DNA from 2 places in the Lysobacter korlensis genome. Region 1 is predicted to be linked to the other one. Evidence: riboswitches for the same ligand, from Rfam matches in the RefSeq annotation. Region 1 holds a riboswitch; the other holds the start of a gene.

The links. Region 1 has a riboswitch for glycine ahead of gcvT (glycine cleavage system aminomethyltransferase GcvT). Riboswitches for the same ligand answer to the same signal wherever they lie in the genome.
Region 2: it holds a riboswitch for glycine, as region 1 does, so the genes downstream of both, gcvP (aminomethyl-transferring glycine dehydrogenase) here and gcvT (glycine cleavage system aminomethyltransferase GcvT) in region 1, are expected to answer to the same signal.

Annotation. Positions count from the first base shown of each region.
Region 1 is NZ_JBHLTG010000012.1:49,863-64,188, forward strand. Features, by position in the region: gene ACFFGH_RS30910 (CPBP family intramembrane glutamic endopeptidase) at 82-891, shown strand; gene gcvP (aminomethyl-transferring glycine dehydrogenase) at 978-3,992, opposite strand; gene gcvH (glycine cleavage system protein GcvH) at 3,989-4,363, opposite strand; gene gcvT (glycine cleavage system aminomethyltransferase GcvT) at 4,360-5,481, opposite strand; glycine riboswitch at 5,518-5,614, opposite strand; glycine riboswitch at 5,616-5,702, opposite strand; gene ACFFGH_RS30930 (hypothetical protein) at 5,768-5,920, opposite strand; gene ACFFGH_RS30935 (alpha/beta hydrolase family protein) at 5,970-6,614, shown strand; gene ACFFGH_RS30940 (antitoxin) at 6,725-6,907, opposite strand; gene ACFFGH_RS30945 (DUF4180 domain-containing protein) at 7,093-7,452, shown strand; gene ACFFGH_RS30950 (hypothetical protein) at 7,590-7,805, shown strand; gene ACFFGH_RS30955 (MFS transporter) at 7,935-9,119, shown strand; gene ACFFGH_RS30960 (GNAT family N-acetyltransferase) at 9,148-9,720, shown strand; gene ACFFGH_RS30965 (winged helix DNA-binding domain-containing protein) at 9,787-10,869, opposite strand; gene ACFFGH_RS30970 (alpha/beta hydrolase) at 10,936-11,661, opposite strand; gene ACFFGH_RS30975 (squalene cyclase) at 11,730-12,698, opposite strand; gene ACFFGH_RS30980 (VOC family protein) at 12,836-13,246, opposite strand; gene ACFFGH_RS30985 (hypothetical protein) at 13,613-13,957, opposite strand.
Region 2 is NZ_JBHLTG010000001.1:1,338,355-1,352,680, forward strand. Features, by position in the region: gene ACFFGH_RS06095 (beta strand repeat-containing protein) at 1-142, shown strand, start outside; gene gcvP (aminomethyl-transferring glycine dehydrogenase) at 300-3,203, opposite strand; glycine riboswitch at 3,242-3,366, opposite strand; gene ACFFGH_RS06105 (multidrug effflux MFS transporter) at 3,848-5,098, shown strand; gene ACFFGH_RS06110 (M2 family metallopeptidase) at 5,247-7,292, opposite strand; gene ACFFGH_RS06115 (hypothetical protein) at 7,387-7,884, opposite strand; gene minE (cell division topological specificity factor MinE) at 7,993-8,253, opposite strand; gene minD (septum site-determining protein MinD) at 8,257-9,066, opposite strand; gene minC (septum site-determining protein MinC) at 9,119-9,904, opposite strand; gene ACFFGH_RS06135 (GNAT family N-acetyltransferase) at 9,901-10,512, opposite strand; gene ACFFGH_RS06140 (histidine kinase) at 10,653-11,849, shown strand; gene ACFFGH_RS06145 (response regulator) at 11,849-12,523, shown strand; gene ACFFGH_RS06150 (polyketide cyclase) at 12,791-13,924, shown strand; gene ACFFGH_RS06155 (DUF423 domain-containing protein) at 14,299-14,326, shown strand, end outside.

The sequences.
Region 1 (14,326 bases):
CTGGCTCTGCGCTGTGCATTGCGCCAAACGGCGCTCCTCTCGGGAATCGCTCGCCAGTTCGCCCCGCGTAGCATCGGAACCGTGTCTGCCTCCGAGTCCGTCGCCGGTCGCCGTCGGATCGCGGCGGAGATCGCCATCGTGCTCGGGTTGTCGTTCGGTGCGTCGGCGGTATACGCGCTGGTGGCGATCGCCAACCGGCTGACCCTCGACCGTCCGCTCTCCCAGCAGACGGCCACCCTGAACCCGTCGCAGAGCCCGCGGCCGGTGTTCGACCTCATCTACCAGTTCCTCGGGATCCTCTTCGATCTGGTCCCGGTCGCTCTCGTCTGCTACCTGCTGTGGCGGGCCACGCGTCCGCACCTCGGCCGGCTCGGGCTCGATGGCCGCCGGGTGGGGCGCGATGTGCTGTGGGGCGTCGTGCTGGTGCTCGTCATCGGTATCCCGGGCCTGGCGCTGTATCTGACCGGGCGCGCGCTGGGCCTCGCGCCGACGGTCGTCGCCACGGGGCTCGACGAGCACTGGTGGACCATCCCGGTGCTGCTGCTGTCCGCGCTCCGCGCCGGTGTGACGGAGGAGGTCATCGTCGTCGGCTACCTCTTCGCGCGGCTGCGGGACCTGCGCTGGGGAACCTGGACCATCATCCTGAGCGCGGCGGTGCTGCGCGGGGCGTACCACCTGTACCAGGGGGTGCCGGCCTTCTTCGGGAACGTCGCGATGGGCGTGCTCTTCGGTTGGCTCTACTCCAGATACGGGCGTCTGCTCCCGCTCATCGTCGCGCACACGCTGATCGACGCGGTCGTCTTCGTCGGGTACCCGTTCGCGGTGGCACTCCTGCCCGACCTCTTCGCCCCGCCAGTGCTTCCCACATCGACCCCGACGCCGTCTGGGTAGTCGACGGTCGCTGCGCCTGTCGAAGCGTCCGCCCCGAAGTGCAGCACGTCGTCGGTCCGTCCGACCCACTCATGGACGGGGCACTCCTACGCGAAGGCCTCCACCGGCGGGCAGGCGCACACCAGGTTGCGGTCGCCGAAGGCCTGGTCGATGCGGCGGACCGGCGGCCAGTACTTGGCACGCACCAGCGACCGGACCGGGTAGACCGCCTCTTCGCGGGTGTAGCCGTGGTCCCACTCCCCCGCGATGACGGCCTCGGCCGTGTGCGGGGCGTGCCGCAGCGGATTGTCCGCCGCGGACCAGCGCCCGTCGGCCACGGCATCCGCTTCGGCCTTGATCGCGATCATCGCCTCGATGAACCGTTCGAGCTCGGGGAGGTCCTCACTCTCGGTCGGCTCCACCATGAGGGTGCCGGCGACGGGGAACGACATGGTCGGCGCGTGGAACCCGTAGTCGATGAGCCGCTTCGCGACATCCTCCACCGTCACGCCGGTGGCCTGGGTGAGCGGCCGGACGTCGAGGATGCACTCGTGCGCGACGAGGCCGTTGTCGCCTGCGTAGAGCACCGGGAATGAGTCCCGCAGCCGGGCAGCGACGTAATTCGCGGCGAGCACCGCAGCCCCGGTGGCGCGCATCAGTCCGTCGGCACCCATCATCCGCACGTACGCCCAGCTGATGGGCAGGATGCTGGGGCTGCCGTACGGCGCGGCGCTGACCGGCCCGCCGCCGTGCACCAGGGAGCCGGCGTTCCCGGTGAGCAGATCGAACGCCGGGTGCACCGGGCTCTGCGACTGCGGATGCCCGGGGAGGAAGGGCGCGAGGTGCGCCTTCGCAGCGACCGGCCCGACGCCGGGGCCGCCGCCGCCGTGCGGGATGCAGAAGGTCTTGTGCAGGTTCAGGTGCGATACGTCGCCCCCGAACTCGCCGAACCGGGCGTACCCGAGCAGCGCGTTCAGGTTCGCGCCGTCGACGTACACCTGCCCGCCCGCCTCGTGCACCGCATCCGTGACCGCCCGGATCTCGTGCTCGTACACGCCGTGGGTCGATGGGTAGGTGACCATGAGCGCAGCCAGCTCGCCGGCGTGCTCGTCGATCCTGGCGTGCAGGTCGTCGAGGTCGACGTTGCCGTACTCGTCCGTCCTGACCACCACGACGCGCATCCCGGCGAGCACGGCGCTTGCGGCGTTGGTGCCGTGCGCACTCTGCGGGATGAGGCAGATGTTCCGCTGGTCGTCGCCGTTCGCGAGGTGGTAGCCGCGGATCGCGAGGAGACCCGCGAGCTCGCCCTGACTCCCCGCGTTGGGCTGCAGCGAGACGGTGTCGTACCCGGTGAGCTCGGCCAGCCAGGTCTCGAGGTGCGAGATGAGCACCATGTAGCCCGTGACGTCCTCGGTCGGCGCGAACGGGTGGATCTCCGCGAACTCCGGCCAGGTCACCGCCGCCATCTCCGTGGCCGAGTTGAGCTTCATCGTGCACGAGCCGAGCGGGATCATCCCGCGGTCGAGCGCGTAGTCCTTGTCGGCGAGGTACTTGAGGTACCGCATCATGGCCGTCTCGGTGCGGTGCGTGTTGAAGACCGGGTGCGTGAGGAAGTCGGTCGTGCGGCGGAGATCCTCGGGCACCCCGGTCGATGAGTACTCCGCCCAGCCTCCGCCCATGCCGAACGACGCCGCGAGGGCGTCATCCAGCTCGAGGTGAGACGTGCCACTGCGCCCGCCGATCACTCCCGTCTCCGCCGTCGCCTCGTCGAAGCTGAGCGAGACCGTGTCGTCGTCGACGAGGTGCAGCAGCAGGTCGCGTTCCAGCGCGGCGGCGACGATCTCGGCCGCGCGGCCCGGAGTACGCACCGTCAGGGTGTCGAAGTAGGAGTCGTGCACGATCTCGAACCCGGCCCGCTTCAGCCGGTCGGCGAATGCGCGGGTCTTCCGGGCTACGTTCCACGCGATCCTGGTGAGCCCGCCGGGCCCGTGGTACACCGCGTACATCGACGCGAGAATGGCGAGCAGCACCTGCGCCGTGCAGATGTTGCTGGTGGCCTTCTCCCGGCGGATGTGCTGCTCCCGTGCCTGCAGGCTCAGCCGGTAGGCGGGGTGTCCGTCGGCATCCTTCGACACGCCGACCAGCCGGCCCGGGAGCTGCCGCTCGAGGCCGGCGCGGACGGCCATGTAGCCGGCGTGCGGTCCGCCGAAGCCCATGGGCACGCCGAAGCGCTGGCTGGTGCCGACGGCGACGTCCGCGCCCAGGTCTCCCGGCGAGGCGACCATCGTCAGCGCGAGCAGGTCGGCTGCGACGATCGCGAGACCGCCGGCATCGTGCACGGCGTCGATCACGGCGGTGGGGTTCCAGACCCGGCCGGACGCGCCGGGGTACTGCACGAAGACCCCGAACGCCTCTGGGAGGGACGCCTCGGCCGCTGAGCCGGTCGACCCGTCGATCGGTACCGGGACCGCGCCGTCTTCGGAGGTGGTCCCCTCGACAGGCTCAGGGAGCGTGCCCGAACCGGGCTCAGGGGTGGTGAAGTCGACCTCCACCAGGTCGATGCCCACCGCCTCCGCGCGGGTCGTGAGCACGGCCTTCGTCTGGGGGAAGGCATCCGCGTCGACCAGGAACACGTTCGACGGCGACTTCGAAGCCCGGCGGGCGAGCAGCATCCCCTCGACCACGGCGGTCGCCTCGTCGAGCATCGATGCGTTCGCCGTCGCCATCCCGGTGAGATCGGACACCATCGTCTGGAAGTTGATCAGCGCTTCCAGCCGGCCCTGCGAGATCTCCGGCTGGTAGGGCGTGTACGCCGTGTACCAGCTCGGGTTCTCGAGCACGTTGCGCTGAATCACCGACGGCGTCAGGGTTCCGTAATAGCCCAGTCCGATCATCGAGCGGCGGACCTTGTTGTGACGGGCGATCGCACGCAGCTCGGCGAGCGCCTCCCGCTCGGTTGCGGCCTTCGGGATCGAGCTCTCCGCGACGGGCAGGGCGCGGATCGACTCCGGGACGGCGGCGTGCACCAGATCCTCGACCGTGTCGTAGCCGAGCACCGAGAGCATCTGCAGCTGGGCAACGGAATCCGTTCCGATGTGCCGGTCCGTGAAGGGGGTGCTCACTGCTCGCCGACCAGCTTCTCGTACTCGTCGGCGCTGAGCAGCTGCGGCAGCTCGGAGAAGCGCACCTTCAGCAGCCAGCCGACGCCGTAGGGGTCGCTGTTGACGAGCTCCGGCTTCGACAGCACGTCGTCGTTGCGCTCGAGCACCTCACCGCTGACCGGGGCGAACAGCTCCCCGACCGACTTCGTCGACTCGATCTCGCCGATGACCGCTCCCGCGGTGAGCGCGTCCCCTGCGGACGGCAGGTCGACGTAGACGACGTCACCGAGCTGGTCCGCGGCGTAGGAGGTGACGCCGACCGTCGCGGTGTCGCCTTCCACGTCGACCCACTCGTGCTCGGCGGTGAACAGCAGTCCGGTGGGGGCGTTCATGATGCTGCCTTTCGGGAGTAGAACGGACGCGCGGCGACCGTGGCTGGGATGCGCGTGCCGCGCACATCGACGGCGAGTCTGGTTCCCTCACCTGCGAATTCGGGGGCGACGTAGGCCATGGCGATCGGATGGCCGAGCGTCGGGGAGAGTGCACCGGAGGTCACGGTGCCGATCAGGCCGGCGCCGTCGCCGTCACCGTCGAGCACCGGGTACCCGGCGCGAGGCGCCCGGCGACCCTCCGCGGTGAGGCCCACGAGCACCGGTGCGCCGTCGTCCGGTCCCCGCTCGACGGCTGCTCGTCCGATGAACTCCGTCTGCTTGGTCAGGGCGACGGCGCGGGCGAGTCCAGCCTGCACCGGCTGCACATCGCTGCTCAGCTCGTGGCCATAGAGGGGCATGCCGGCCTCCAGACGGAGGGTGTCGCGGCTCGCGAGCCCGGCGGGGAGCAGGCCGCTGCCGGCACCGACCTCGCGGATCGCAGTCCACAGCTGCGCCGCGGCATCCGGGGCGAGAAACAGCTCGAAGCCGTCCTCGCCGGTGTAGCCGGTGCGGGCGACCAGAACCTCGTGCCCGTCGAAGCGGGCCGGCGCGCTTCGGTAGTAGCGGAGCTCGCCCAGCGGTGTCTCGAGTGGCTGCTCCAGGTTCTCGAGAATCTCCCGCGACTTCGGCCCCTGCAGCGCGATCAGCGCGATGTCGTCGCTCTCGTCGAACACATCGCAGGTGAACGGTGAGCACCGGTTGCGCAGCTCCTCGGCGACGAGCTCCCGGTTCGAGGCGTTCGCGACCACAAGGTAGCGATCGCTGCCGGTGCGGTACACGACCAAGTCGTCGAGAATGCCGCCCTGCTCATCGAGCAGCAGCGAGTACTTGGCCTGGCCGGCCACGATCGCTGACAGGTCGGCGCTGAGTGCGTAGTCGAGGGCGGCCGCCGCCTCGGGTCCGACCACCACGATCTCGCCCATGTGCGACAGGTCGAAGAGGCCCGCCGCGGTGCGGACGGCGTGATGCTCGGCCAGATCCGAGCTGTACCTGACCGGCATCTGCCAGCCGGCGAAGTCGGTGAAGCTCGCTCCGGCATCGGCATGGAGCTGGTGGAGCGGAGAGAGGCCTATCGTCACTGAGTTCTCCTGGCGCGCGAGGGCTGCGGGTGGAACTCCCCCTCTGTCATCTGCCTGAGAGCTTCGCGTCGGGGTCGCCGTCGCTTTCACCGTGGGCGGAATCGAGCGAAGCTCGATTCGCTTTTCAGAGTGGCCAGTGCGGTGCGGTACAGATACCTGAGAGATTGGCGGGGAGGCTTGCTCCTTCGGTGCCCCTGGTGGGGCTCTCCCGCATCGCGTTCGCGGCCCGGTGTTCGGTTGTGGTCATGAGCCTACCAACCGTCCGGGCGCGCAGCGGCTCCGGTGCTCAGTGCGAGTCGTCGTCGTCGCGGTTGCTGCGGAAGTACCGCACCGCCTGAAGGATCAGCACGACCACTGTGGCGACCGCGGCGAGGACGAACAGCCCGCCTACCCACGGTGGCGTGCCGGGCGGCGCGGGGATGGGGAACATCGGCTGCATGGCCTTCACGCTACCTCGCGAGCGTCTGCCGCGCGGGTACGGTCGAGGGGTGGAGCGCCTTCTCGAGACCTCGCTCGGGCCGGCACGGATCACCGTGTCCGCCGCCGACGAGCCCCGTGCCGTCCTGTGGCTGGGCCACGGCGCCGGAGGCGGAATCGACTCCCGCGACCTTCTCGCCGTGGCGAAGGCGCTGCCGGCCGAAGGCATCACCGTCGTCCGCCACGAGCAGCCATGGCGGCTCGCCGGCAGGAAGGTCGCGGTCCGGCCGCCGATGCTGGACATCGGATGGCTGGAGTCGGCCCCGACGGTGCTCGAGCTCGCGAACGGCGTGCCGCTGTTCGTCGGTGGCCGCAGCGCCGGTGCGCGGGTCGGCTGCCGGACCGCGGGCGCACTGGGGGCCGCGGCGGTCGTGTGCCTGGGCTTCCCGCTGCATCCTCCGGGGAAGCCGGAGAAGTCACGGCTGGAGGAGCTGCTGACCCCTGACGTGCCGGTGCTCGTGGTGCAGGGCGAGCACGACACGTTCGGATCCGCGGCGCAGGTGCGCCGGGAGACGGAGGGCGAAACCAGCATCCGGGTGGTCGAGGTGCCGAAGGCCGATCACGGCCTCCGCGTCGCGGCCCGCTCCGGCGTCGACGTCAACGACATCGTGACGTCGGCAGTGCGGCAGTTCGTCGACGAGGTCCTGGCCGGCTGACCGTGCGGTCCACGCCGGGACGCGGCGATGACTGCGGGTGTGCCGGATGATCGCGCGATTACGCGTTCATCCGACACGAGCGCGTTCATCCGGCACGAAGCGGGACCCGCCTATGCGCCGCCGACCTTCTTGTCGGCAGCGTCCTCCGCGCTGTCGATCTTGTCGCCGTACTTGCCGCCGCTTGCCCTGTCCGCCGCGTCGCCGCCCTTCTCGAGCGCGTCGTCGCTCATCTGTTCGCCCTTCTCGCTCTTCGCGAAGTCGTTCGCCTTGTCTCCGAGGCCTCCGAGGTCCATGGTGTTCTCCTGTCACTGACGCGGTGCCGCAGGCGCGGCCGCCGCCTCAGTCTCGTTCGCCGCCGCCTCACCCAGGACCGGCACCCGGTCGACGCTGATCGAGTTCGGAGCGCGCGCACAGGCCGAGTCCACGCCACGGCGTAACAGTCGCCCGAGCCGCCGACGGAGACCCTAGGTTCGTGTGCATGCGCATCGACGACCACGGCGACATCCGCGTGCTGCACCTCGACCCCGACGGCCCGCTCGTCTCCACATCGGACGACGCCTCCGACCTCATCGGCAACGCATGGTCCGAGGGGATCAGCACCATCGCGATCCCGGTGTCTCGGCTCGACCCCGGCTTCTTCGATCTCAGCACGCGGAAGGCCGGGGAGATCACCCAGAAGCTGGTGAACTACCGACTGCGCCTCGTCGTGGTCGGCGACGTGTCCGTTTTCGAAGCGGCGAGCGGAGCGTTCCGCGACTACGTCTGGGAGTCCAACCGCAGCCAGCACGTCTGGTTCGTGACGGACGAGGCCGCCCTGGCGGAGCGTCTCGCTCGCTGAACACCGTCGCGCTGAGCCGGGTGAGCCGTCGATCGCGGTCCCGGACGCAGTCCGCGGCCGACGTTCCTGGACCGACGTTCATGGATCTCAGAGCCACCGTCCAGCGGTGATGGTGCCTCGAGTGCGACCGTCATCTCATGGACAGATCGAATCAGGGCGAGGGCGCCGCCGAGGGTTTCGACCCGACGAACGGCATGGTCGACGGACTCGAGGGCGACTCGGACGGCACTGCCGAGGCTGACACGCGCAGCGAGGCCGAGCGAGGTGCCGACGACGACGCTGACGACGAAGGAGGCGTGGGATTCCCTGCCGCCGGACAGGGACCGCAACTCAGGTCGATGGGCGGCCTGTAGAGCCGAGCAATCCCGTCCGGCACGCCGAGCGGGCCGGCGCCCATAAGGAGCGCGGATCCGTCCCGCACCGGCGGTGCGTACGCTGGCCTCGTGCGTCTCCGTCCGCCCTCCCAGCGCAATCGGCGGCCGATGGAACTGACACCGCGCGAACGACTGCCCCGCGACGTGCTCGTGCTCGGCGCGGTCGCGTTCTTCGTGATGCTGGGCTTCGGTGTCGTGATCCCCGTGCTTCCGGTGTTCGTGCGGCAGTTCGGCGTCGGGTACCTCGAGGTCGGCGCCGTGGTGTCCGCCTTCGCGCTGATGCGGCTCGCGATGACCCCGTTCACCGGGTGGCTGATCGACCGCGTCGGCGAGCGCACGATGCTGTCCGTCGGCATCGGCCTCGTCGCGGTGTCGAGCGCGCTCGTGGGCCTCGCGCAGAGCTATGTCGAGGTACTGCTTCTGCGCGGAGCGGGCGGGATCGGATCGGCGCTCTTCTCCGTGTCGGCGATGTCGCTGCTGTTCGCTGCAACCGCTCCGTCGATGCGCGGTCGTGCGATGAGCTTCTACCACGGCGGCTTCCTGATCGGCGGGATGGCGGGCCCGGCGGTCGGCGGGCTGCTCGCCGTGATCTCGCTCCGGGCGCCGTTCTTCTTCTACGCCGCGACGCTCACCATCGCGGGACTGATCGGGCTGCTGATGCTGCGCACCAGCCGCGGGGCCGATGCCGGCGACGCACCGGCGCGCGTGCCCCTGCCGACGGTGCTCCGGGATGTCCGCTTCCGTGCCGCCTGCCTCGCGAACTTCGCGCAGGGCTGGGGGTCGATGGGGGTGCGCAGCGCGCTGATCCCGGTGCTCGTCGTCGAGCTGCTGCACGAGTCGCCGGCGTGGACGGGCGTCGCGTTCGCGATCGCGGCGGTGGCGCAGACGCTGGCGCTCGCCCCGGCCGGGCGGTTCATCGACACGGTGGGACGCCGACCCGCGCTGGTGGTCGCGTTCACGGTGACCGGCGGCGTGATGCTCGCGATCCCGTTCGTCTCGTCGCTGCCGTTGCTGATCGGACTGCTGTGCGTCTACGGTGCCGCCGCGGCGTTCCTCGGGCCTGCCTCTGCGGCATCCGTCGGCGACGCGGCGGGACCGCGGAATGCGCGGCCGCTGGCGATCTACTCCGCGTTCTCGGACGCCGGCACCATCCTCGGCCCTCTCGCGGCGGGAGCGCTTCTCGACGCGTTCTCGTATCCGGCGGCGTTCGCGTCTGCGACGCTGTTCATGGTGCTCGCGGCGGCGTACGCGCTGCGGATGCCGCGGCGTGACCACGCGGCCTCACTTCCGTGACCGCGGGGGCGGTGGCACCATGAGCGGCATGATCGAGGTGAAACCGGCCCACGACTTCGGCGACATGGCGACGATGTTCGCGCCGAAGAATCCGGAGTCCTCGGTGTGCTGGTGCCTCTCCTGGCGGTTGGGCTCGAAGGAGAACCGGTCGCTTGTCGGCTCGCAGCGCGCGGAGAAGGTGCGGGAGCTCTGCGCCCGCGATCTGGCGCCGGGCGTGCTGGCGTACCGCGACGGTGAGGTCGCCGGCTGGGCGGGCATCGCGCCGCGCGCGGAGCTGCACCCGTTCGCGAACTCGAGGAAGATCCCGCACCTCGACGACCTGCCGGTGTGGTCGCTGTGGTGCATCCGGGTGCGCCCGGGTTTTCGGAAGCAGGGCGTGACGCCCGCGCTCATCGAGGGTGCCGTCGACTACGCCCGGGTGAACGGCGCCCCGGTCGTGGAGAGCTACCCCGCCGACAACGGCGGGGAGCGAGTGGATCTGACGATGGCGTTCGTCGGCACGCGGGACATGTTCGAGCGGGCGGGCTTCGAGAAGGCTGCGGAGACCACCTCCGTCGTCGGCGGCTTCCCCCGGATCCTGATGCGGCGCACCCTCACCTGACGGCCTCGCCTTCAGCGGCTTCCGGCATCGGCGCAGCTGGGACGCCCGTTCCACCCCGCGACGGTCTCACCGCCGCACGAGGAGCTCGGAATCGAGACCGAGGAACGCCCCGTACCGCGCCGCTGCGACTTCGAGAGCATCGAGCTCTCCGGACCGCAGGCGGCGATAGGGCATGACCTCGAAGCGGACCCGCGCACCGAGCGTGCGTTTCATCGAGCCGACCAGCTGGGCGTCGACCACGGCCATCCCGACGGCCACCTCCCGTCCGCGCGGAACGATTCCCTCCGCATCGAGCACCATCCGGCTGTCCTGGTAGCCCCGGTACAGCTCGTCGAGGATCTGCAGCAGATGCGCCGCCGGCTCCGGCGAGGTCGACGGCATCTCGGTGCCCGCGGCGTGCCAGAACGTGCGCCCATCGTGAGTGAACGACGTGAGCCGGTCCTGAACCTGGTCGAGTCCGCGCCGCACGTCGGTGAGTGTCAGCGTCGCCCAGTACGCAAGGTCCCGTTCGGTGGCCGGCCCGTGTCCTGTGAAGTAGCGCAGGGTGGCTTCGGCCAGCGCCTCGTCTCGATCCAGCCGTGTGGCCGGCGGGACCCGTTCGGCGAACGCGGCATATGTGTGCTTGCCGTTCACCAGACGCCCGCTGCAGATCAGTCGATCCAGTTCGGCGACGCCCAGCAGGAGCATCAGCGCCTGCCCACCGAGGTCCATGCCGCCGTCGATCAGCCCCGCTGCGAGCTGTTCGCGGTTCTGGTCGGGTCGCCCGCTGAGGCTCTCGACGACGATGCTGAGCGCTCGATCGAGGTCCGACGCGCTCAACCCGTGCTGCTCGATCAACTGACGATGGAGGACCGGGCGGACCCGTGGCGATGTGAGCTCGATCAGCCACCGGACGTCGGCGGCGGAGACGAAATGCCAGGTGGGCCGCAGAACGTGAGTGCGGATGATCGCGCCGGTGTCGAGCAGTCCGGCGAGGTCCGCGGCGTCACTCTGGGCCGTCCGGCAGGCGACGGCCCACTCGGCCTGGCTCCGATTCTCCGCCTGGACGGCGAGCAGGCTGCGCACCACAGCCGACGCCGAGGGCGCGTGCGGTTCCAGCAGGTGCTGAGTGTGCATCCGCCATCGCGCGATCTCATTCGGCTTGCTCATCGGGCCCCACCATAGAACCGATCGCGGACAGGATCAGTCCCCCGGCCTCCACCGCGCCCCGAGGGCTCAGCGCGGCAGCGCTGCGTCGCGCAGCGCCTCGAGCGCGACGCCGGCGACCACCTCCGGGCGGTGGAAGAGCAGAAAGTGGTCGGTGTCCACTGCGCGGACGTCGTCGAAGGTCTCGGCGGCCCAGCGCCGCTCCTCGTCGGTGACCAACTCGTCATCGACCCCGAGCAGCACTGTCGTCCCGATCGACTTCCACGCGGCCGCGGGGATGGGATCGGTGTTGATCCGTATCGCCGCGGGCCGCCTGGGATTGCGCCGAATATGCTCCTGCACGTCCGGGGGGAAGGTCGTGCCCTTCTCCTCGTACACCCACCAGTCGTTGTCCAGCACGAATGTGCCCGCCGAGTAGTCGGCCGTGATCCACGGCGGTGAGTCGACCCAGCGGATGCGTTCCGGGTCGATTCCGACCCGGCACGGAACTGCGCCGGCGTAGATGAGCCGAATCACCGACCCTTCACCATCCGCGGCGACGCCGATCACATCGCAGCCGTAGGACCAGCCGATCGCGACCACCGGCGGCGGGCAGGACCGGATCACCCGGCGCACCTCGTCCGCATCCTCCAGCAGCCCCGCGCGGGCCGAGCGGTGGGAGGGCAGATCGGGGGCCTCGACGTGGACGCCGGCGTGTTCGAGAAGTCTCCGAACCCACCCCATATCACCGGGATTGGACCATGTGCCGTGCACGATCACCGCGCTGCCGGGCGGCGTTCCAGGTCTCGCGTCCACGCCGCCACGGTAGAGCTGACGCGGCCTGCACAGCAGGGCCGGAAGTCCTCATGCCCGGGTCGACGGGATCAGCGCGCCGCGTCCCACCATTCCATGACACGGGTTCCGAGAAGGGTGAGCCACTTGGACGGCTCGCCCTGTGGGACGTCGACGTCGAACCACGTGCGGCCCGGAAGCGGGGCCCCCTGCAGCCACCTTCCGTCCGGCTGCCGTGCAGCGCGCACCACCTCGATGGCCTCCGCAAGCCTCGGATCGGGCGGCGTCTCGTCGAGGAGGGCGGCATCGCGGAAGTGGTCGAGCGCGACCAGGGCGCTGTACCGGTGGCGGTTCGGATAGACGAACTCGGTGACGAAGCCGCCGACGAGCTGCCCGGTGGTCGCCCGGTACATCAGCCGCCGCTCGAGCAGATACTCCTCGCCGCCGCGGCGCGCGGGGCGCAAGCTGGTGTCACCCGTGATCCGCTCGTAGGCGAGCATCCCGCGCAGCGCGTTGAGGGTCGAGTGGAACGACGACCGCGTCGAATTCCCCTCCTCCGCCTCGCAATTCCACCCGCCATCGGCCAGCCGGTGCGCGGGGAACCAGGCGGCCAGCCCGGAGATGTCGGCGCCGAGCCAGGCACCACTCGCGAGGGTGTAGGAGTTGATGCACACGTCGACCTCGCCGCCCCAGTACGGCAGGTGGTTGTACTCCCAGCGGCTGTTGGCGGCCACCTTCTCCGCCGTCCCGGGCAGCCTCGCAGCGTCGACGCCCCATTCGCGAAGGTCCTTCAGCGCCCAGGTGGTCGCCGTCCACGGCTGCCCGGGCTCCTTGGACTCGGGACTATCGAAGAACCCTGCCGGGAAGAAGGCGCCACCCGCCCACTGCCCGTCCTGGTCCTGCTTGGACAGCAGCTCGGCGCCGTATCCCTCCGCTCCCACCCGGGCACGCGTCGCCTCCCACGCCTCCCGCGGGGCGCCCGCCAGATCCCGCTCCACCTGCCAGCGCACGGCGGGATCAGAGTCGAGCAGCCAGTCGAGCACCTGCGGATCAGTCGCCATTCCGGAACGCTACCGGCGACCGCCGACGAGCGAAACGGCAACGGCGCCGACACCGCTCGTCTGCCGAGCTGCTCGGGATCTCGGCGACGGATTCCGCGGGCCGATTCGGAACGCCCGGTGCGAACGATCCGGCGTGGTCATCCGCGCGCGGCGTCACCCTTGTAGCCGACCAGCCACGTCAGACCGAATCGGTCGCACAGCGTTCCGTCCGAGTCTCCCCAGGGTCGCTCTTGCAGCGGGTCGATCACCCGCCCGCCGACGGCGAGCGCGGCGAACCATCCGTCGAGCACGTCGGGCGCTGCGGCACCGAGCAGCGAGAGCATCATCCCCTCCATCCGCACAGGGCGCCCGTCGCCGGCGATATCCGCGCCGTAGAGGTCGACCGGACCGGACAGAGTGCCGTGCGCGATGGCGTCGCCCGGACCATCGTTCCGGCCGAAGTCGGCGAAGGTGTTGAGCTCGAGGTCACCGCCGAACACCTCGTGATAGAAGCGGAGGGCGTCTGCAGCGACGCCATCGAAGTGCAGATACGGAACCGGAGCGGGCATCCGGCGACGCTAGCGCGCGCACCTGGCGATGTCCAGCCGCTGAGGGTGTCCTCACTCAGGATGCTGGGTGTGGTCTTCGACGTCTGGTTTCGCTCGCAGGACGTCGGCGATTCTCTTCCTCCGGACGCGGTGCGATGGTCTGGTCGTACTCGATCTCCGGGACGGTCGGTTCATCCGGGCCGGGAATGTGCTCCTGAGAGGAGTGCTCGTTGTGGGCTGACACGGCGAATCCTTCGGTCGGCGACACTGAAAGCCTATGCAGATTGGCCGTCGGCGGGGAGGGCCGTCAGTTCGACGGAGACCGCCCACTCGTCACCCGATGCAACTGGGAGCGCGGCGACGGCCGAATGTGTGCACGAACTCCCGTCAGCCGGTCTCCGCGTACCAGATGGGTTCTTGCGAAACGCGATTGCAGGCGTCGCCTTCGAGGTTCACGTCGACCTCATAGAACACTGGACCGCGGATTCTCACCCAGATGTCTTGTTCCCTGTTGGGATAGGTGCCAGTACTGTCGGGGTCGGCCGGCGCCGACCAGCAGTAGAAGCACTCACCGGGAACAGCCTGATTCGGGAATTGGGCGAAGTTTCCATCGACGCCGTCAGCAGAGCCGACATAGACGCTTCCGTCGCGCGCTCGGATGTGCAGGCCTCCGCCGAAGTCGTCACTGCGCCCTTCATCCCAGAACTGCAATACGTTGTCCGCCCGGTACATGCAACGTTGAACGAAGTCTTCCGGGCTGTAGTCCGCCGGTTGTTCCGGTCGCCTCTCGGTTTATTCTGGTGTGAGGGTCGCCGTTGGCGTGGGTGCTTGCGACTGGGCTTCCTCCTCAGGCAGCTGATCTGTCGTCCACGGGGTGCTGGTGCATCCGGCTAGCAGGATTCCGCAGACGACGATGGCGATGGGGGCCGGTACTCGTGCGGCACTCATGAACAAGACCTTAGGCACCGCGACGAGTTCGTCCGCCGGTCCCCGACTGGCGTGGCCGTCATCATCGAGCTAGCCAGTGAAGGAGAAGAAGGAGTCGGGCGGGGTCGTGCTGTGACTTGTTCGCCATGAGGCGACTCCTTACGAAGACGACTC
Region 2 (14,326 bases), on a different contig from region 1:
GACGGACCTGCTCGATCGCATCGACGACCGCACGCCCGGCGCGATGTTGCAGGCCGCTGCGCTCGAAGTGATCGACGAGCGCGACGACTGCGAAAGCGCGGACGGCCAGCGCACGGCCTGCCCGAGCTCGCAGCCCCGGTAAAACCAGCGCACGGCGGTAACACGTCGTAACGAAAAGGCCCCGCAATGCGGGGCCTTTTCGTGTCCGGCGTTAACGCGGGCCGGCCGCTGGTTTGTTTCGCATCGCAACCGACGTCGGCCTCGACCGGTCACCCGGCCAGGCCGACGCGGCGCGCGACTTACATCACATTCGGCTCGCTGAACGCCTCGATCTCTTCGAACTCGCTGATCGGCACGCAGCTGCAGAACACGTTCTTGTCGCCGTAGACATTGTCGACGCGCGCGACCGGCGGCCAGTACTTCTGCTGCCGCAGCGAAGCTAGCGGGAAGACGGCCAACTCACGCGAATAGCCGTGCGTCCATTCCGCCGCCATCACCGCATTCGCGGTGTGCGGTGCGTGCTTGAGCGGGTTGTCCTCGCGATCCATACGGCCTTCCTCGACCGCGCGGATCTCGTCGCGGATCTGGATCATCGCGTCGATGAACCGATCCAGCTCGTGCAGCGCCTCGCTCTCGGTTGGCTCGACCATCAGCGTGCCCGCGACCGGGAAGCTCAGCGTCGGTGCGTGGAAGCCAAAGTCGATCAGGCGCTTGGCCACGTCCTCGGCGCTGATGCCCGTCGCGTCCTTGATCGGGCGCAAGTCGAGGATGCACTCGTGCGCGACAAGGTCGTTGCGACCGGTGTAGAGCGTCTCGTAATGCGGCGCGAGGCGCTTGGCGACGTAGTTCGCGTTGAGCAGCGCAACCTGGGTCGCGCGGCGCAGCCCTTCGGCGCCCATCATCGTGACGTACATCCAGCTGATCGGCAGGATCGAGGCGGAACCGAACGTCGCCGCCGACACCATGCCGACCGGGGCATCGCTACCGAACGCACGCGGCAGGAACGGTGCAAGGTGCTCCTTGACCGCGCACGGGCCGACGCCCGGGCCGCCGCCGCCGTGCGGGATGCAGAACGTCTTGTGCAGGTTGAGGTGCGATACGTCCGAGCCCCACTTGCCGGGCTTGGCGACGCCGACAAGTGCATTCATGTTCGCGCCGTCGGTGTACACCTGGCCGCCGTGCTTGTGCACGATCTCGCAGATCGCAACGATGTCCTCCTCGAACACGCCATGCGTGGACGGGTAGGTGATCATCAGCGCGGCAAGGCGGTCGCTGTACTTCTCGGCCTTCGCGCGCATGTCCTCGACGTCGACATTGCCGTTCGCGTCGCACTTGGTCACCACGACCTGCATGCCGCACATCTGCGCCGAGGCGGGGTTCGTGCCATGCGCGGACTCGGGGATCAGGCAGACGTCACGATGGCTCTCGCCGCGCGAGGCGTGGTATGCCTGGATCGCGAGCAGGCCCGCGAACTCGCCCTGCGCGCCGGAGTTCGGCTGCAGGCTGACCGCGTCGTAGCCGGTGCATTCGACCAGCATCGCTTCGAGTTCGGTGATCAGCTGGTGGTAGCCCTCGCTCTGGTCGGTCGGCGCGAACGGATGGATGTTCGCGAACTCCGGCCACGTGACCGGGATCATCTCGGCCGTCGCGTTGAGCTTCATCGTGCAGCTGCCGAGCGGGATCATCGTGCGGTCGAGCGCGAGGTCCTTGTCCGACAGCGAGCGCATGTAGCGCAGCAGTTCGTGTTCGCTGTGGTGCGTGTTGAACACCGGGTGTTGCAGGAACTTGCTGGTGCGCAGCAGGCCAGACGGCAGGGAGTCGGCGGCGCTGGAATCGAGCGCATCGACATCCGTGATGTGCGCCCCGAACAGCGCGGCGATGTCCACCACGTCCTGTCGCGTCGTCGTCTCGTCGAGGCTGATGCCGAGGCTGCGGCCGTCGATCTCGCGCAGGTTGATACCGGCTTCCCGTGCCTTCGCATGGATTGCGGCGGCGTCGACATCGACCACGTGCAGCGTGTCGAAGAAGTCCGGGCCCACGGTCACGCGGGCCTGGCGCAGCGCGGCAGCGAGGATCGCGGCCAGGCGGTGCGTGCGGCGTGCGATGCGGGTCAGGCCTTCGGCACCGTGGTACACCGCGTACATGCTGGCCATGACGGCGAGCAGGACCTGCGCGGTGCAGATGTTCGACGTGGCCTTCTCGCGGCGGATGTGCTGCTCGCGCGTCTGCAGCGTGAGGCGATAGGCCGGCTTGCCCTCGGCGTCGATCGACACGCCGATCAGGCGCCCCGGCATCGAGCGCTTGTACGCATCGCGGCAGGCAAGGAACGCCGCATGCGGGCCGCCGAAACCGAACGGCACGCCGAAGCGCTGACTATTGCCGACTACGATGTCCGCACCCCATTCACCGGGCGCCGCGATCAGCGTCAATGCGAGCAGGTCGGTCGCGACCGCGACCAGGCCGCCGCGTGCGTGCACGGCTTCGGCGAGTGCCGCGTAATCGTGGATCTGGCCGAACGTGTTCGGGTACTGCAGCAGCACGCCGAAGCAGTCGACATTCGTCACTTCGCTCTCGTCGCCGACATGCAGCTCGATCTCGACGCCGGCCGCGCGCGTGCGCAGCACTTCCAGCGTCTGCGGGTGGACGCCGCTGGAGACGAAGAACACGTTCGACTTCGACTTGCACATGCGCTTGGCAAGCGTCATCGCCTCGGCCGCCGCGGTGCCCTCGTCGAGCAGCGAAGCGTTCGAGATCTCCATGCCCGTCAGGTCGGCGCACATGGTCTGGAAGTTGATCAGCGCTTCCATGCGGCCCTGCGAGATCTCGGCCTGGTACGGCGTGTAGGCCGTGTACCACGCCGGGTTCTCGAGGATGTTGCGCAGGATGACCTTCGGCGTATGCGTGCCGTAATAGCCCTGGCCGATGTAGCTGCGGAACACGCGGTTGCGCTTGGCGAGCGTGCGGATCTTGGCGAGCGCTTCTTCTTCGGTGATCGGCTCGGGCAGCGCGAGCGGCGTGGCCGACTTGATCGAGCCCGGTACGATCGCATCGGTCAACGCGTCGAGCGACTCGTAACCGACCACGCGCAGCATGTGCGCGATCTCGGCATCGTTCGGTCCGATATGGCGCTCGATGAATGCGCCGTGGTGTTCGAGTGCGCGCAGCGAAGTGCCGGCGGGGATCGGGGTGGAACTCTGGTTCATGACGGAGGCGTCCGAAGGCTGCGTGCATGCCACACGCGGGGCGCCCCTCTGTCCTTTTGCCTGAGAGTTTGGAAGCGGCCCCGGCTGGCTGCCGGGGCAGCGGGGGAGGGCGCTTCTTGCCCCTTCGGCGCCGGATTGAACCGGTCTCTCCAGAGTTGTGTACGCGGCGGTCGTGGGGCCTGAGCGATTGCGGGCGTTTGCGCCTTCGGCAGCGGGACCGTGCCCGCTTCTCCCACCGCGTGCTGCTGGCGGGATTATAGACGTGCCGGCCGCGTGAAGGCCCGGCCCGCTTGCGGCTTTACTGCCCGCGGGCGCGGTCGGCCGGTTGGGGTTAAGTCTGGCCGCGGCCTGCAACCGCGGGTACTGCGCACTACGCACTGCGCCCATATGGCACGACCGTAAGTCGCCTCCGTCGCGCCTCGGGCGCGAAAGGCCGCAAGGTGCAGGCGGAACACGCGCACTGTGGATCGCGCCCGCCCAGCGCCGCAAACGCGGGCGTACCCGCCCGCGCGAGCCTGCGGGCGAGGCCGCAGCGAACGGACGAGGCGGGCGATTGGCGGCCGATGGAACGCAACGCCCCGGTGGAATAACGAAGGCGCCGCCCCTGAGTCGTTAAGCTAGCCCGCCGTCCCGCGCCCATGATGATGCCCCGTTCCACCCCGGCCCTCCCGGTCCGCCGGCTCGCGTTGCTGCTCGGTGGGCTGGCGATGTTCGGCCCGTTCTCGATCGACACGATCTTCCCCGCGTTCCCGCAGATCGGTGCCCAGCTCGGGGCCGACAAGGTGGCGATGCAGCAGACGATCAGCGTGTACCTGATCGCCTACGCGCTGATGAGCATCGTGCACGGCCCGCTGTCGGACGCGATCGGCCGGCGCCGCGTGATCCTCGGCGGCCTCGCCGTGTTCACGCTCGCGTCGGTCGGCTGCGCGCTTGCGACCGATCTGCCCACGCTGCTCGCGTTCCGCGCGCTGCAGGGCCTGTCTTCGGGGGTCGGGCTGATCGTGGGCCGCGCGGTGATTCGCGACGTGCTCAACGGTGACGACGCGCAGCGGCTGATGAGCCAGGTGTCGATGATCTTCGGCATCGCCCCGGCGATCGCGCCGATCATCGGCGGCTGGATCCTCGGCTGGAGCCGCTGGCCGGCGATCTTCTGGTTTCTGGTCGCGTTCGGGCTGGCGCTGCTGATCGCCACGGCCCGCTGGCTGCCGGAGACGCACCTGCCCGAGCAGCGGCGGTCGCTGCGTCCGGTCGGGCTGATCCGTGACTACGCCGGCATCTTCCGCAACGCCCGCTTCCAGCGGCTCGCGGCGGCAAGCGCGTTCAACTTCAGCGCGCTGTTTCTCTACATCGCGTCCGCGCCCGCGTTCGTGCTCGACATCCTGAGGCTGGACGAGCGGCAGTTCGCCTGGTTCTTCGTGCCCACGATTGGCGGCATGGTGCTCGGCGCCTTCATGTCCGGCCGGGCCGCGGGGCGCATTTCCGGCGAGCGCCTCGTCGCGATCGGCTTCGCCTGCAGCGCCGTCGCGATGATGTTCAACCTCGGCTACAACCTGCTGGTCGACGTGCCCAGCGTGCCGATCGCGGTGCTGCCGATGAGCCTCAACGCATTCGGCATCGCGCTCGTGTTTCCGATCATCACGCTGTCGATCCTCGACATGTACCCGCAGCAGCGCGGCGCGGCCTCGTCGCTGCAGGCATTCACCAGTCTGGTTCTCAATGCCGTCGTTGCGGGTCTGCTGTCGCCTTGGCTCAGCAGCGATCCGCTCGCTCTCGCGGCCGGCGCGGCGGCGTTCATGGCGGTCGGCTGGTGCTTCTGGCGCTGGGAGCGGCAGGTGCGGCGGCGGTCGATCGATTCTTCGGGCGAGCAGCCTGCGATGCCGAGCGAGATCGTCTAGGCCCATGGGTCTGCAGCCGGCGGCGGAATGGAGCAAGCCGCGCCCGCCTCGGCTGGTTGGCCCATCGGACGCGACGAAGCGCGCGACCGCTTCGCCAAAAGGAAAGGCCGGCATTCGCCGGCCTTTCGGTGCCACCAGTGGCTGAGGCTCAGCCCGCGATCGGCGGTGTCGCCGGCTTGGCAGGTGCGGCCGGCGCTGCCGGGCCCGTTGCCGGTGCCACCGGGCTGGCTGCCGGAGCCGGCGTCGCGTTCGCCTGCCAGCCGCAGGTGCGGCCCTCGTTCTGCTGCTTCAGCCAGGTCTGCAGCGGTGCGAAATACTCGAGCACGGCGGAGGCATCCATCTTCTCGCCACCGGTCAGCTCCTTGAGCGTCTGCTGCCACGGCTGGCTCGCGCCCTTGCTCAGCATCGCCTGGAACTTCTGGCCGGCTTCCTTGTTGCCGTAGAAGCTGCATTCGTACAACGGGCCCTTGAAGCCCGACGCGTCGCACAGCGCCTTGTAGAACTGGAACTGCAGCACGTGCGAGAGGAAATAACGCGTGTACGGCGTGTTGCCCGGCACGTGGTACTTCGCGCCCGCATCGAAGAACTGCTCGCCGCGTGCCTCGACCGGGGCGACGCCCTGGTACTTCGCCTTCAGATCCCACCAGGCCTTGTTGTACTCGCCGGGCTTGATCGAACCATCGAACACACCCCAGCGCCAGCGATCGATCATCAGGCCGAACGGCATGAACGAGACCTTCGCCAGCGCCATACGCATCTGCGCGTTGATCAGCGCTTCGTTGGTCTGCTGCTGCTCGCCCACGAGGCCGATCGACTGCAGGTACTGCGGCGTCATCGCGAGCACGATGGTGTCGCCGATCGCTTCGTGGAAGCCGTCATGCGCGCCCTGCTGGAAGATCGGCGGCAGCTTGTTGTATGCGAGGTAGTAATAGACGTGGCCGAGCTCGTGGTAGATCGTCGTGAAATCTTCCTCGTTCGGCTTGATGCACATCTTCGTGCGCACGTCGCCTTCCATGTTCATGTCCCACGCGCTGGCGTGGCAGACCACGTCGCGGTCGCGCGGCTTGATGAACTGGGTGTTCTTCCAGTAGCTCTCCGGCAGCTTCGGCATGCCTAGCGAGACATAGAAGTCCTGCGCGCGCTCGGTCATCTGCTTCGCGTTCGCGAGGCGCGCTTCCTGCTCGGCTTCGACCAGCATCGCCGGCGTTGCGGGCACCTGCGACTGCGCGATTCGGCCCGCATACGCCTGCTGGTACTGCGATTCCAGCGCGGTGCTGATGTCCAGGCTGCCGGCGCCCGGGTACGGCGCGAGGATGTCCCAGATGTTGCCCCAGTCCTGCTGCCACATGTTGCCGAGCAGGTGCGCCGGCAGCATGCCGCCGGCGGCCGCGCCCTTGTCAGCGCCGTACTCGGACTGCAGCCGCGTGCGGGTGTAGCAGTGCAGCTGCTCGTACAGCGGCTTGACCTGGGTCCACAGGCGGTCGGTCTCGGCTGCGATCTCGGCCGGGCTCATGTCGTAGCCCGAACGCCACATCTCGCCGGCGTCGGCGAAGCCCAGGTTCTGCGCGCCGTCGTTCACGAGCTCGACGAAGCGCGTGTAGTCCTTGCGCATCGGCGGCGAGATCGTGTGCCAGCCGCGCCATGCGGCCAGCTGCTCGTTGTAGTCGCGGTTGTTGCGCAGCACTTCCTCGAGGTCGCCCAGCTGGCGGCAGCTGCGCGCCGCGCCTTCGCCGGTGCAGAACTCACCCGACCCGTACATGCCTTCCATGCGCGTTGCGATCTGGGTGAGCTCGGTGAGCTTGGCCGGATCCTTCGGCGGCGGCATCGAGGTCGAGAGCTTGAGCAGCCGGATCGCGCGCGCGGTCTCCGGCGACATCTGCTGGCCTTCGAACTTCTTCGCCTGTTCGATCCAGCTCTTGAGCTGGCCGAGGTAGCGCTCGTTCGCCTTCGCCGACAGCAGCTGGCTGTCGTCGCTGATGTAGGTCGACGACAACCACTGCGCCGCCGTCAGCTCCGGATACAGCGCCTTGTATTCGGCGTTGACCCGCGCGATGAACTCGTCGGCGGTCTCGCCTTCGCGCGCTGCCGGTGGCGCGCCGGGGCGCGAATCGTCCGGGCTGGGCTGCCGCGTGCAGGCCGACAGGCCGAGCAGGGCAGTAATGCTGAGCGCGAGAAGCGCGCGTGCTGGGGTCATGATCGAGGTCTCCGGAGTCTTCAGGCGCGAGCGCACCCGCGCCCGAAGGCTAGAGGCCCCAGCAGGACCGTGCAAGTTGCCCGGCGTGACCGGGTCAGGCGGCCGCTGCGGGCAGGGGCGGCAGGATCGGCACGCGCGTCGTCGCGTCGGCCAGGCCGTGGCGTTGCAGCCACTCCCACGAGGTCTCGGCGTCGCGTTCGAAATACGCCCGCGCCGAGCCCAGCCGGAAGCTGTAGCCCCAGGCATCCATGTCCGCAAGCGCGCGATCGCGGCCTACGCCGCGCAGCTCGCCGGCCAGCAGGATCTGCAGCACGCAGACGGCGTCTTCCTCCTCGATCGAGTCGGTCGCGTCGGTATGCACCGCGGCGCGGCGCGCAGGTGGCAGCACGATCAGGTGACAGGCCTCGTGCAGCAGCGAGTGCACGGGCGTGTCCCGCCTGGCGTAGACATCCGAAGCGATGATCCCCGCCTCGGCGTCGCCCCAGTAACTACCGGGGATCGGCTCGCCATCGGCAACCAGGTGCAGGCGCAGGCCATAGCGGGCGAGCAGCGTGGCTGCGTCGTCGAAGTCGATGTCGGCCAGGGTCAGCATCGGGAGCGTCGGGTAGATCGGCGCAGCGGTCACGCATGGCGCAGCGCCACTCGGTTTGCCACAGGGCGGCGGCGACCGCCAAGGCGGCCGCCGGCACCGTTGCAGCGGTCAGGCCTGCGCGGGTTGCTCGGGCAGGGCCACCGAGATGTCGAGCACCTTGTTGTCGCCTTCGCCTATCAGGTCGACCTTGACCGACTCCGCATCGACATTGACGTACTTGCGGATGACCTCGAGCAGCTCGCGCTGCAGCATCGGCAGGTAGTCCGGGCCGCCGCGGCCGGCACGCTCATGGGCGACGATGATGCGCAGCCGGTCCTTCGCAAGCGAGGCCGTCTGCTTCTTCGCCGTCAGGAAATCGAACATCCCCATCGGTTAACCTCCGAAGAGCTTGCTGAAGAAGCCCTTCTTTTCCGCCATCGTGAAGCGCATCGGGCGCGTGTCGCCGAGCAGGCGGGCCACCGCGTCGTCATACGCCTGCGCCGCATCGGACTGCGACTCGAGAATCACCGGCTCGCCCTTGTTCGAGGCGTTGAGCACGTCCGGCGATTCGGGAATCACGCCGATCGTCTTCAGGCCGAGGATTTCCTCGACATCGCCGATGCTGAGCATCTCGCCGGTTTCGACGCGCTTGGGGCTGTAGCGGGTGAGCAGCAGGAACTCCTTTATGCGGTCGCCGTTCTCGGCGCGCCGCGTCTTGCTTGCCAGCAGGCCGAGGATGCGGTCGGAGTCGCGTACCGAGGAGACTTCCGGATTGACCACGACCACCGCCTGGTCAGCGAAGTACATCGCGAGAAACGCGCCTTTCTCGATGCCGGCCGGCGAGTCGCAGACGATGTAGTCGAAACCATCCTGCGCGAGGTCGTCGAGCACCTTCTGCACGCCTTCCTTCGTCAGTGCGTCCTTATCGCGCGTCTGCGACGCCGCGAGCACGTAGAGGTTGTCGAAGCGCTTGTCCTTGATCAGGGCCTGGCGCAGGGACGCTTCACCGTTGACGACGTTGACGAAGTCGTACACGACGCGACGCTCGCAGCCCATGATCAGGTCGAGGTTGCGCAGGCCGACGTCGAAGTCGATCACCGCCACCTTGTGGCCGCGCCGTGCGAGCCCGCAGGCGAGGCTCGCGCTGGTGGTGGTCTTGCCCACGCCGCCCTTGCCGGACGTGACTACGATGATCTCGGCCAAAGTTCGTTTCTCCTGTTCTGATCTTGGGGGATGGATCGCGCGGCCGGGACGGTCAGTCCAGCGCCGCGATCCTCAATTGTTCGTCTTCGAGCCAGACCTGGACCGGCTTGCCGATCAGGTCCTTCGGGATGTCCTCGAGCACCTTGTAGTGCCCGGCGACCGCCACGAGCTCGGCGTGGAACTCGCGGCAGAAGATACGCGCCTGCGTGTTGCCCTGCGCGCCGGCGAGTGCACGACCGCGCAGCGCACCGTAGATGTGCACCGAGCCGTCGGCGATGACCTCGGCGCCCGCACCGACGGTGGTCAGCACGGTCAGGTCCCGGTGGTCGGCGTAGATCTGCTGGCCGGAGCGGACCGGCGCAACCTGCATCAGGCCGGGCTGGGGCTGGGCCGCGGCCGGTGCAGGCGCCGCGCGCGGCGGCTCGGGTGGTGGCGGCTCGCGCCGCGGGGGCAGGGCGGTTGCTGCCGCTGCAGGCGCGGGCGTGCCGTCGACGCGTTCGTACTGGGCGCGGAACTTCGCGAGCAGCGGCAGGCCGAGCTGGATCGACAGCTGCTCGATCTCGCTCGTGCCGTACGCAAGCGCGACCGGCAGTACCCCGGCGGCACGCAGGCCGTCGATCAGGCTGCGCGCGGTCGCCGCATCAGGCGCATGGGCCAGGCCGCCGAAATCCAGCACGACGGCAGCACGGTCGAACAGGTTGGGCGCGCGCTGCACGCGACTGCGCATCTCGTCGACCAGGCGTGCGACGTCGAGCGTGCGTATGCGCAGGTTCGCGATGCCGACCTGGCCGATCTTGAGTTCACCGGCCGGCTCGAAATCCATGCCGACCACGTTCACAGGCCGGTCCCCGTCTGCATCGGTACGAATGCCGCTGCGTCCAGCGCAACGCGCGGCTGGCGGACCCACGGCAGCTTCGGCAGTGCGTCGCCGTAGGTTTCGTTGATCCAAGGGTAGCTTTCGAGGTCCTTCATCAGCATCGCTGCGCGCAGCCGGGCGTCGGGCATCACGTTCTGGCCGACCTCGTGGAATCCGAACGCGCCATGGAACAGCAGCACCGGGTCGTTGCCACCGTCGAGGAAGACCTCGCAGGCCATCTGCGCGTAGCGCAGCTCGGCGTAGCTCTGGGCGTCGGCGTAAAAAGCGCGCCCGACGCCGCCACCACGCCGCCGGCTGGCAACGACGATGCGGTCGATATAGAAGAAATTGGAGTAGCGCTCGCGGAACCAGCGGAAATTGCTGCTGTCGTGCTCGGACCGATGGCCGATGCCGATCAGGAACCCGGCCAGCGTGCCGTCGCGCTCGGCGACGCGGAAATACTCGGCGCAGTCGTAGAACGCGCGAAGCCGCGTGGAGTCCAGCGGCAGGATGGCGGGTCCGGCGGCGTTGTTGAGTGCGAGTACGGAATCCAGCTCGTGCTCGCGCACGTCGCGGACGACAATCGACATTCCATGCTCCCTGGTTCGTCGGCCGGAGACGGCCGCGGCCGGCGGTGATTATCGCATGGGGTCCCAAGCGCGGCGACCGCGACCGCAGGCATGACTTTCGGACGGCTCCGTGCGCCCGGCCGCGCCAGTACGATGCGTGCATGCTGGCCCGCCTGAACCATATCCAACTGTTGCGTTACTCCGGCCTGTTCACCTGGGCCGTCGTCGGCGTGCCGCTGCTTTACCTGTGGATGCTGCCGCTGGCCGCAGGCGTGGACGAGGTCCCGCTCGGTCTGCGTCCGCGGCCGTGGCAGGGGTGGGTGGCCTATGCGGCGTTCGGTATCAGCTACGCCTGGCTGACGCGCGGCCTCGATGTCCGCCGGCGCACGGTCGGTGATTACGTGCTGCTGCTGGTGCTGACCGGTGCCGCGATTTCGGTGAGCTACTACGCCGAGAGCGGGCTGGGCAGCGTGCTGCTGATGGTCGCGGCCTGCCTGCTGCCGTGGCTGCTGCCGCTGCCGCTCGGGATCGCGTGGCTGGCACTGAGCCAGCTGGCGGTGGTGCCGGTGTTCGTTCGCGGCTTCGACTTCACGCTGCTCGAGGCGATGATGCAGTCGGTGCTGTACGCCGGCTTCTCGCTGTTCGTGTTCGTGACCAGCCTGGTCGCACGCCAGCAGGCGCAGGCCCGCGACGAGCAGCGGCGCTTGAATGCGGAGCTGCGCGCCACCCGCGCGCTGCTCGGCGAGAGCGTGCGCGTCAACGAGCGCACGCGCATCTCACGCGAGCTGCACGACCTGCTCGGGCATCACCTGACGGCGCTGAGCCTGAATCTCGAAGTGGCCGGGCATCTCGCAGAGGGACGGGTGAAGGACCACGTGCACCAGGCCCATACCCTCGCGCGGCTGCTACTCACCGACGTGCGCGAAGCCGTCAGCCAGCTGCGCGAAGGCGGATCGATCGACCTCGCCGCCGCACTGCGGCCGCTCGCCGAGAATGTGCCGGCGCTCGACATCCACATGGATATCCAGGCGCCGCTGATGCTCGACGACCCCGAGCGCGCCCACGTCCTGCTGCGCTGCACGCAGGAAATCATCACCAACACGGTGCGGCACGCAGGCGCGCGCAACCTGTGGATCCGCGCCGAGCGCATCCGCGACTGCGTGCGCGTGACGGCGCGCGATGACGGACGCGGCGCCGAGCAGCTCACGGCAGGCAACGGCCTGCGTGGCATGCGTGAGCGGCTCGCCCAGTACGGCGGTGACCTCACGATCGATACCCGGCCGGACGCGGGATTCAGCCTGACGCTGACCCTGCCTGTCTCGGCCTCCACCGCAGCTTGCGAAGGAGTGACCGTATGATGTCCGCCCCGAAATCCCCGACCGTTAGATCCCCGATCCGGGTGATGCTGGTCGACGACCAGACGCTCGTGAGGCAGGGCGTTCGGTCGCTGCTAGCGCTCGCCGAGGGCATCGAGGTGATCGCCGAGGCCGGCGACGGCCGCCAGGCGGTCGAGATGATTCCGCAGGTCCAGCCCGATGTGGTGCTGATGGACATGCGAATGCCCGCGATGTCCGGTCTCGAGGCGCTGCAGGCACTCGCGCGGCTCAATGCATTGCCGCCGACGATCATCCTCACCACATTCGACGACGACCAGCTGGTGCTCGCGGGCCTCAAGGCCGGTGCGAAGGGCTATCTGCTCAAGGATGTTTCGCTGGACCAACTGGTCGGGGCGATCCAGACGGTCGCCGCCGGCGGCTCGCTGGTGCAGCCGGCAATGACGCAGCGCCTGCTTTCCGGTCTGGAGCACATGCGCAACGACTTCGTCAGCCTCGATCGGCCCGATCCGCTGACCGAGCGCGAGACCGAGATCCTGCGCCTGATGGCCGGAGGGTTCTCGAACAAGGAAATCGCGAATTCGCTCGGTGTCGCCGAAGGCACGATCAAGAATCACGTGTCGAACATCCTCAGCAAGCTCGGTGTGCGCGACCGCACGCGCGCGGTGCTGAAAGCGTTCGAGTTGCAACTGGTCTGATCGCAGGTCAAGACGCCAAAGGGCCTGATTTCAGGCTGCAAAGGCCTCATTGGCCATCGCCGTTGCAGGTCCGCGCCGGGCGCCGGCGGCGAATCCAATGCGGGCCATGCGGGCGGCAAGGCAGCGCTGCGTGGCCCCGATTGGGCGGAGAAGCCGTTGGTCGGCCTGAATCCGCACAATCCATGGCTGCGCTCGTGAGCTCAACCTTGCTAGGATTGCCGGTCTGCGCCTGCGGCCCGTAATGGGCCGGCCCTGGAGAACCCAAGAATGACCCGTCTGCTCGAAATTCTGATCTCGGTGGCGATCGTCGCCGTGCTGTTCCTCGCCGTGGGCCTGGTGCTGCCGTCGAGCCGCCATATTTCCCATTCGGTTGAGACCAACCGCAAGCTGACGATCGTGTACGACACGCTCAACAGCCTGCGCCGTTTCGACGACTGGAACCCGGTGGCGCTGTTCGATCCCCAGATGAAGATGAAGCTGTCCGGTCCCGAGTCGGGCAAGGGCGCACGTCTGGACTACTCCTCGGAGGTCGAGGGCGTGGGCGAGGGCAGCTGGGAAATCGTCGAGACCGAGCCGGGCAAGAGCGTTACCTACGCGATCACCAATCCGGAGCGCGGCGAGAACAAGCGCAGCAAGTTCATCCTCGAGCGCACCGGGCGTAACGGACGCAACGTCGAGATCACCCAGACCTACGACGTCGACTACGGCTGGAACCTGCTCGGCCGCTATGCCGGCCTGTACGTGACCAGCAGCGTTGGCGAGCAGATCAAGATGGGCCTGCGTCGTCTGAGCAACATGCTGGCCACGGTGCCGAACTACGACTACGCGGACCTGAGCAAGGACGACCCCACCCGGGCTCCCAAGGTTGCCGAGCGCTCGGCCGAGAACCTCCTCGTTGTGACCGCTGCGGTCGATCGCAACAACGAGAAGGTCCAGTCGCAGATGAAGAGCAACATGGAATGGATCCGCAAGGTGATGGCCGCGAACAACCTCGAGCCCGCGGGCCCGGTTCGCATCGTCACCAACGAGTTCGGTGCGGAGACCTATTCGTTCGACGTCGCGCAGCCGGTCCGCAAGGCAGGCTCCGCCCCGGCAGCTGAAGGCGCCGAAGGTGCAGCGGGCGAAGCGGCTCCGGCCGTTGCCGCCGGTCCGGCGACGAAGCTCGAAGGCATCAAGCTCGACGGTCCGGTCGAGCTGGTGTTCAGTGATGCAAGCAAGGTCGCGACCGCGCCCTTCAGGGGCCACATGGCCAGCCTGCCGAAGATGCGCGATGCGCTGCGCGGCTGGGCGATGACGCGCGGTTACGAGACCACGGAACGTCCGTACGAGGCCTGGAACAAGGGCATCGAAGCGGGCTTCACCGAAGAAGGCGAATACGACGTGTTCTGGGCGATCAAGTAAGTCGCGGTTTCACTGGTATCTGTCACGACGCGCCGCGGTCTCCGCGGCGCGTTTTTTTGTGCCGACGGAATGGGCGCTTGAGCCGGGCCCGAAGCTAGATCCTATGCCGCGGCGCACGATGTCTCGCATGACCTCGCCGGCCTGCCGGCCTCGGTAGCGCCGCACGCGTGCAGCGCGGAGCGGTGATTGCACTGCCGGCCGGGACCGATGGCCGGCTCACGCGGCCGCCGGCGTCGGCGGCATTCGCATCGCTATCGCTATCGCTATCGCCTTGGCTTTCGCGTTCGCGGTCGTCATAGGCCGGAAGCGGGCCGGTGCCACCGGGCCCGGTGCTATGGTTCTTCGCTCCGCCTCACCTGTATCTGCGCGCGCCCATGAATCCCACCGGACGCCTCCCGCTGT